DNA from 2 places in the Pseudoalteromonas sp. J2K-J979 genome. Region 2 is predicted to be linked to the other one. Evidence: predicted binding sites of a transcription regulator. Region 2 holds the regulator's gene; the other holds the start of a gene.
The links. Region 2 encodes LexA, which represses DNA repair genes until DNA is damaged. Its sites were predicted from a motif close to TACTGTATNNNNATACAGTA; they were not measured.
Positions count from the first base shown of each region.

Region 1 (4,180 bases), 1.8 Mb from region 2:
ATCAAAAATGTTCTTTATGTAAAGGAAAAATATTAAAGAATTTGGCTGGCATGCCGATAAATTTGTTAATGAAAACAACAGTGGTTATATTTAATGCAGATTGATGGAATTTTAACAAACGAAGCACAGTTGGGTAATCAACTGGCCGTTTCGGTTGATGAAAACCGCCGATCAGACTTTTCGCTATTATTGGCGATGTTATCCCATGATGCGACAGATTTCGCACAGTTTCATTTACCTCAAGAAGAACAACCCAGCCCTTATCCAGAAATTAGTGATAATACTGATTTAAGAGTTAAATTAGGTGCGGGGCCTATACAACCTTTAGCGATAAAACCAATCGACTTTTTAATAGGAAAAGATAACAGGGCATTATTGGCATCTGATGGCTTGAAGCAAATAAAACTTAAACAATATTTAAAACCTGAGCCACTTGCTTTACGCGATGACCCATCGCATATTTCTTCAGAAATTATAAATAATTGTGAGTTAAATGTGAAAAAACGTTATTTTAAACAAGATACTCAAGTCGGTGATATGCAAATAAATGCAGCTGCATTTTATGATAACTTACAAAACCCTAACCTTCATACCCCTCTCTCTGTCATTTCGGCATAAACAGTAGTGTATCTCACTTATCGATTTGCAAAGTCATATTCTCGTTAGCATTAACCAGTAGCATGACACTTTTTATATTTCTTCTCACTACCACACGGGCATAAATCATTTCTACCGATTTTTATATCGGGTGTAGGAGTGATATCACCATCGATATAAAACCACTGTCCATCGCGCTTTTCAAAGCGAGATTTCTCATTAAGTTGGCAAAATAATTGTTGGTAAAAGTAGTGAACACTAAACTCGACGGTTGCACTATCAGCGTTTTCAGAGTTATTTAATACTTCGAGTTTGATAAATCGACAGCTTTGTGCAAAATCACGGATATCAGCGATAGAATTATCAAAGCGTTTTTCGACGGCGTACGTGTGGTGAATGTACTCTGCATTATTTACCACATAGGCACTAAATCGTGAACGCATAAGCTGTTCTGCGTGTTCTGGCAGTGCTTGGCCAGTTATAAACGGCTGGCAACAATTTTCAAAAGAGACGTCAGTACCACAATAACACATACAATATTTTACCTACTATTCTAAAGCTGAAAGTGTATCGTAAAATGATGATTCTTTGCTAAAAATACTTAGGTTATTTTATCTATTTCTCAACTCTCGCACTTAGCTGTTTACATACGAAGGCTTAATTAACAGCATACTTAGTATCGGCTTCTTTATTTCGCACAAAGCTATAAAGTTGCGCTGTTTTATTATTAAGAGTGCGTTGGTTTGCTAGTTGATTGAGTTGTTCAAAACTGAGCATATTTGTCCAAGTGATAACCGCAGAAAAATTGCCATTGTAAAGTGCAGAGTTGAGAACATATTCAAGATTAGAAAGGTGCTTTTGTCTTATAACTAATAATTTAGCTTTATCGATTGAACAGGAATCTAATAATGATTTGCTTGGCACAGCGTCAGGAGCAATGAGTAGAGTCCAACCAGGTTGTTGATTAAATTGATGCAGTATTTTTAAAAGTTCAAACGTCGCGCTGATATCATCATCGACTTCAACTAAGTGTAAATGAGTTTTTGCGCAGGTATCTTGGTAACTTTTAACTCGTCTTACATCAATTGTTTGTAACATAATTATCTCACTGGTTGTTTATACAGTACTCATATATGTACAGTAGTTTATACAGTTGTGTGGCGCAAGTGTTTTTTTTGCATTTTGTTTAATTAAACACCAGAACATGTTTGAAAATTCGGCTCCGGACTAGGCAAATAGTTGATATGTATAGGCTTGTACCTTATTTTTAGAGCATAAAAAGCCTACGTTAAATAGTAGGCGATTGGGGCGAAATTGAGAATGGGAGTTTATTCAAACAAACACATTGTCACGGAGCATAATTAGCGTCATGGATTTGCTCGTACAGTGATGCGGCATAAATTCGAGCATCTTTAATTTGTTTGGCGCATAAGTGTTTTTGTAACTTCGCGATAGCTTCGACTGCTTCTATTGAACCTTGCGATTCAGCCAAGCTTAACCAAGTAAATGCGTGATATTCGCTTTGTGGTAAGCCATTGCCTTTTGCAAACATTAAGCCAAGGTAATATTGAGCTTTTACATGGCCGCAAATAGCCGCACGTCGCATCCATTTTGCTGCACCAATATCATTTTTGGACTTGGCCATATGAATTGCAGTTGCAAATAATTGATTTGCTGAAGGAGTGTCGATGTCGTTTTTGTCCAAACTTTTTTGAGTCGAAAGCTCAGTTAAGAGATCATGTAAACTGATAAATGTTTCGAGCAGCTTCTTTTCAATTTCAAGTAAAGATAGGGAGTCGAGATTAAATTTATCTGCTTTGTCTTGTGCCGCTGGTTTTGACTCCGGGTTAACTTCGAGTTTAGGCTCTGCTTCAAGTTCAGGTTCTACCTCGATTTCAGGTTCAACCGCGAGTTCAGGTTCTACCACGAGTTCAGGTTCAACCGCGAGTTCAGGTTCATCCTCGATTTCAGGTTCATCCTCGATTTCAGGTTCAACCGCGAGTTCAGGTTCATCCTCGATTTCAGGTTCTGCCTCTATTTCAGGTTCTGCCTCGAGTTCAGGTTCAACATCGAGTTCAGGTTCAACCTCGATTTCAGGTTCAACCTCGATTTCAGGTTCAACCTCGATTTCAGGCTCAACCTCGATTTCAGGTTCAACCTCGAGTTCAGGTTCTGCCTCTATTTCAGGTTCAACCTCGAGTTCAGGTTCAACCTCGATTTCAGGCTCAACCTCGATTTCAGGCTCAACCTCGATTTCAGGTTCAACCTCGAGTTCAGGTTCTGCCTCTATTTCAGGTTCAACCGCGAGTTCAGACTCTATCTCGTGTTCGGGATCAAAATCTAAATCAGAATCCATGTCTAGCTCAAAATCAGGCCCTTCAAAAGGCTGCTGCTCGTTGTCATCAATATCAACCTGGCCAGCTAATTCAGCATCTTGTATTTCAGCCTGCTTGCTTAGATTGCTAAAATGTTTTTTTTGACTCGTTGAAGATTCAGGTTGACTGGGTGAATCTTCAGGTATTTCTTCAATGAGTTTTGATAATGACTGGGTTTGCGTAGTGCTAGGTGCATCGTCTAAAGCAGGCTGATCTTTAGCTGTAGTAGACTGTTCAATCTCTAACTCAGCTTTAATAGAATGGGGATCTTTTTCACTTGACATATAAAAGCTTCTCACTAGGCGTAAAAGTAACGGTATCCTAGTGAAAAGCTTAGTGGAAAATATGCTAAGTGCGAATATTGCGCTTAGTTATCAGCTGAGTGCCGGCGTTTAGGGGGCGGTAAATGAGCGCTAATAAAGACGAGGCATAAAATAACGATTAACGTTAGCGCATTCGCTCCTGCTTGCAAAGAATAATCAACGGTTGAGTGTAAGAGCATATGTAAAATTGCGACGGCACAGCCAAATGCAGTCCCTTGATAAAGAGGCGTTTTACGTTTAACCATCATATATAAAGCTTTAAATAGCGCATACAGTATGAGTGCGCCGAGCAGTAGAGTCAATGGGAGGCCAATTTCTACAGCAAACTGAATGTAGAGTCGATAATAAAGGTACCTTAAATAAAGTGGAGTTGAGATTGTTTCATGATTAACCTTTTTAGTTTCGAGGTGAGTTAAAAATCTCTAATAACTTTTAAAGTACTTAAAAATTCGTTGCACTCACTTTTTAGACAATCTTGAGAAAGTCTCATCGGCGGTTGAATAAACTGCCCCTGACAAGCATCACAGTGTAATTCAGTGACACTTTTATAGGTTTCTACGTCTTCAACGTGACATGCAATGACTTTAATGCCTAATCCGTGACATATTTGTGTTACAGCCTGAATAAAGTAATTATTGTCGGGGTTCTGCATTAAATCACGCACATAACTACCATCAAGCTTAATAAAATCGATATCTAAACCGCGTAAATATTTAAACGAACTAAGGCTAACACCAAAGTGTTCAATACATAATTTAATACCGTAAGACTTAAGCACTTTGATATGAGCAGTTGCGCTATTTATGTTATCGATTAATGCAGTCTCATTAATTTCAAAATAAAGGTTGTCTAATTGCCCAGTTTTGTCTTGCATAAACGTATCAA
Region 1 covers NZ_CM200281.1:1,507,503-1,511,682, forward strand. Annotated here, with positions in the region: gene AC3KVK_RS07005 (VC2046/SO_2500 family protein) at 94-618, shown strand; gene AC3KVK_RS07010 (YchJ family protein) at 669-1,130, opposite strand; gene AC3KVK_RS07015 (SulA-like leucine-rich domain-containing protein) at 1,255-1,695, opposite strand; gene AC3KVK_RS07020 (tetratricopeptide repeat protein) at 1,946-3,256, opposite strand; gene AC3KVK_RS07025 (hypothetical protein) at 3,340-3,543, opposite strand; gene AC3KVK_RS07030 (bifunctional diguanylate cyclase/phosphodiesterase) at 3,708-4,180, opposite strand, start outside.
Region 1: a site for LexA is predicted at 1,704-1,723, ahead of AC3KVK_RS07015 (SulA-like leucine-rich domain-containing protein). Genes of this name have one in related genera too.

Region 2 (4,180 bases):
CCGGAAGGTTAATTGATGGGGTTATCTTCGGAGAAGCTCTTGATCGAAGCCCCGGTAAACGGCGGCCGTAACTATAACGGTCCTAAGGTAGCGAAATTCCTTGTCGGGTAAGTTCCGACCTGCACGAATGGTGTAACCATGGCCACGCTGTCTCCACCCGAGACTCAGTGAAATTGAAATCGCAGTGAAGATGCTGTGTACCCGCGGCTAGACGGAAAGACCCCGTGAACCTTTACTACAGCTTGGCACTGAACATTGAACCTACATGTGTAGGATAGGTGGGAGACTTTGAAGCAGCGACGCTAGTTGTTGTGGAGTCGTCCTTGAAATACCACCCTTGTAGTTTTGATGTTCTAACGTAGGCCCCTAATCGGGGTTGCGGACAGTGCCTGGTGGGTAGTTTGACTGGGGCGGTCTCCTCCCAAAGAGTAACGGAGGAGCACGAAGGTTTGCTAAGTACGGTCGGACATCGTACGGTTAGTGTAATGGTAGAAGCAAGCTTAACTGCGAGACGGACAAGTCGAGCAGGTACGAAAGTAGGTCATAGTGATCCGGTGGTTCTGAATGGAAGGGCCATCGCTCAACGGATAAAAGGTACTCCGGGGATAACAGGCTGATACCGCCCAAGAGTTCATATCGACGGCGGTGTTTGGCACCTCGATGTCGGCTCATCACATCCTGGGGCTGAAGTCGGTCCCAAGGGTATGGCTGTTCGCCATTTAAAGTGGTACGCGAGCTGGGTTTAGAACGTCGTGAGACAGTTCGGTCCCTATCTGCCGTGGGCGTTTGAGAATTGAGAGGGGCTGCTCCTAGTACGAGAGGACCGGAGTGGACGAACCGCTGGTGTTCGGGTTGTCATGCCAATGGCACTGCCCGGTAGCTACGTTCGGAATCGATAAGCGCTGAAAGCATCTAAGCGCGAAGCGAGCCTCGAGATGAGTTCTCACTTGGAGTTTAACTCCACTAAAGGGCCGTTGGAGACTACAACGTTGATAGGTAGGATGTGGAAGCGCTGCGAGGCGTTAAGCTAACCTATACTAATTACCCGTGAGGCTTAACCATACAACGCCAAAGTGGTTTGTATGAAGCACTGATAAATAAGCAAGAAGTTAGATAGACTGAAGTAGACAATTTTAAAATCAGCCTTCCGAATTTAGTTTTACGGCGAAAGCGGTAAAGCGGCAAAATTTTGCTTGGTGACAATAGCGTTTTGGACCCACCTGACTCCATTCCGAACTCAGTAGTGAAACGAAACAGCGCCGATGGTAGTGTGGGATTACCCATGTGAGAGTAGGACATCGCCAGGCTCCTATTAAGAAAAGCCCGACTCAATGAGTCGGGCTTTTTGCTGTCTGAGTTTTTATTTTAACTATCTGTTTGAGAAAGTCGATAATATATTGCGCTTTCATTTACCCTGTATATAATTACAGTTATCTTTACTGTATGGAAATCCAGTGTATGCGTCCACTTACAAAACGTCAGGCTCAAATACTAGAGCTAATAAAGGTATTTATTAAAGATACAGGCATGCCTCCTACACGCGCTGAAATAGCTAATACGCTAGGCTTTAAAAGTGCAAATGCAGCAGAGGAACACCTCAAAGCCCTTGCAAAAAAAGGCTTTATCGAAATGGTGCCTGGTGCAAGTCGAGGTTTAAGGTTGGTCGAAGATGATGAGCCTGAACAACTTGGTTTACCACTAATTGGTAAAGTTGCTGCTGGTGAACCTATTTTGGCTCAAGAACATGTAGAAAGTCATTACCAAGTTGATCCGATGTTATTTAAACCAGCCGCAGACTTCTTGTTAAGAGTCGATGGGATGAGCATGAAAGATATTGGTATTATGGATGGTGATTTGTTAGCCGTTCATCGATGTGCTGTTGCACTAAATGGCCAAGTTGTTGTTGCTCGTGTCGGCGAGGATGTGACGGTCAAGCGTTTTGAGCAAAAGGGCAAAAAAGTTTACCTTCATGCTGAAAACGAAGAGTTCAATCCGATAATTGTTGATTTGTCTGAAGAAGCTCTTGATATTGAAGGGCTTGCGGTTGGCGTTATTCGTAATGCTGATTGGATGTAAAAAAGATGTTAATGTTATTTTTGTTTCGATTTATATTTAACAATCTGATTTAATTGTATTTATTTTAGTGCGCTTGTCGCACTTTATTTTTTATTGCTATATTTCTCACCCCCTTTCTTGCTTAACACTCCATCCTTGACTAGTTTTCAACTACAGCTGATTGAAAAATCATCTATTGGATTCTAGTTAATAATAATAATGAAGAAATAATTTGGCGTGCTTAAATTTCTTCACTAAAGGAGTGTGTTATGGGTAAGGTCTTTATGTCCTTGCTCGTTATGTTTGTTACATCGTCTAATGTTTTTGCACAAAGCAAATACAATATGACTACAGGTGTAACTGACATCAGCGAGAATGTTTATAACCTACATATGACAATTTTTATAATTTGTTGTGTGATAGGAGTTATTGTCTTCTCTATTATGTTTTGGGCCTTATTCAATCATCGTAAGTCTAAAGGTGTGACTGCTTCACAGTTTCATGAAAGCACCAAAGTTGAAATATTATGGACCGCCATTCCATTTTTGATTCTAATCTTAATGGCTATTCCTGCGACGAAAACCCTTATTGCGATGGAAGATACATCTAAGGCTGACATTACCATCAAGATAACGGGGTCACAGTGGAAATGGCACTATGAGTATATCGAACATGACTTAAGTTTTTACTCCATTTTATCTACACCACAAGACCAAATTAATAACCATATAACTAAAACTGAAAATTATTTACTTGAAGTCGATAAACCACTGGTTATCCCAACTAATCGCAAAGTTCGTTTTTTGATGACTTCTGATGATGTTATCCACTCATGGTGGGTCCCTGATTTTGCTGTTAAAAAAGATGCGAATCCAGGTTTTATAAATGAAGCATGGACTAGAGTAAACGAGCCTGGAATATACAGAGGTCAATGTGCTGAACTTTGTGGGAAAGATCATGGCTTTATGCCAGTGGTGGTCGAAGCCGTCGAGCCAGATGCTTTTGACTCTTGGCTTAACAATGCGAAAAAAGAAAATGCGCAAGCAGCTCAAGCTGATCTGAAGCTATTAGACCAGACATTATCAGAAGAGGAGTTAATGACATTGGGCGAGCAAGTTTATATCGCAAGTTGTGCAGCATGTCATCAGGTTACCGGTTTAGGTCTAGGTGGCGTATTCCCTGCGCTCAAGGATAGTCCTATAGCAAAGGGCGATATCATTGATCATATCGACATAGTTTTGCATGGTAAACCAGGTACGGCTATGCAAGCCTACGTAAAACAACTTTCTTTAAAACAGCTTGCAGCCGTTATTACCTATGAGCGAAATGCCTGGGGAAATAATACTGGGGATCTTGTTCAGCCAAGTGACGTAAAGAATAGAATGAAGGAAGAATAATAATATGACCGCGCTTACTCATGAACATTCGGATTCTCACGCTACCCCAAGTGGAATAAAGCGTTGGCTATTTACAACAAACCACAAAGATATTGGCTCATTGTACCTTATCTTTTCTTTGGTTATGTTTTTAGTCGGCGGTGCGATGGCTATGGTTATCCGAGCTGAACTATTTCAGCCTGGATTACAGTTGGTTGAACCTGATTTTTTTAACCAAATGACAACAGTACATGGACTCATTATGGTTTTTGGCGCTGTGATGCCTGCTTTTACGGGGTTGGCAAATTGGATGATCCCAATGATGATTGGCGCACCAGATATGGCGCTTCCTAGAATGAATAACTGGAGTTTCTGGATACTCCCTTTTGCATTTTCTATTTTACTCATGTCACTTTTTATGGAAGGTGGTGGACCTAATTTCGGTTGGACCTTTTACGCACCTCTATCTACAACGTATAGCAATGATAGTACAGCATTTTTTGTGTTTGCTGTTCACATTATGGGGATTAGTTCTATCATGGGGGCGATTAATGTCATTGTGACGATTGTAAATTTGCGCGCTCCAGGCATGACGTGGATGAAATTACCATTGTTTGTGTGGACTTGGTTGATCACTGCTTTTTTATTAATTGCTGTGATGCCTGTTTTAGCAGGAGCAGTAACAATGGTTCTCACGGATAAATATTTTGGGACTAGCTTCTTTAATGCTATGGGTGGCGGCGACCCAG
Region 2 covers NZ_CM200281.1:3,327,180-3,331,359, reverse strand. Annotated here, with positions in the region: rRNA gene AC3KVK_RS15235 (23S ribosomal RNA) at 1-1,062, shown strand, start outside; rRNA gene rrf (5S ribosomal RNA) at 1,193-1,307, shown strand; gene lexA (transcriptional repressor LexA) at 1,459-2,076, shown strand; gene coxB (cytochrome c oxidase subunit II) at 2,325-3,452, shown strand; gene ctaD (cytochrome c oxidase subunit I) at 3,457-4,180, shown strand, end outside.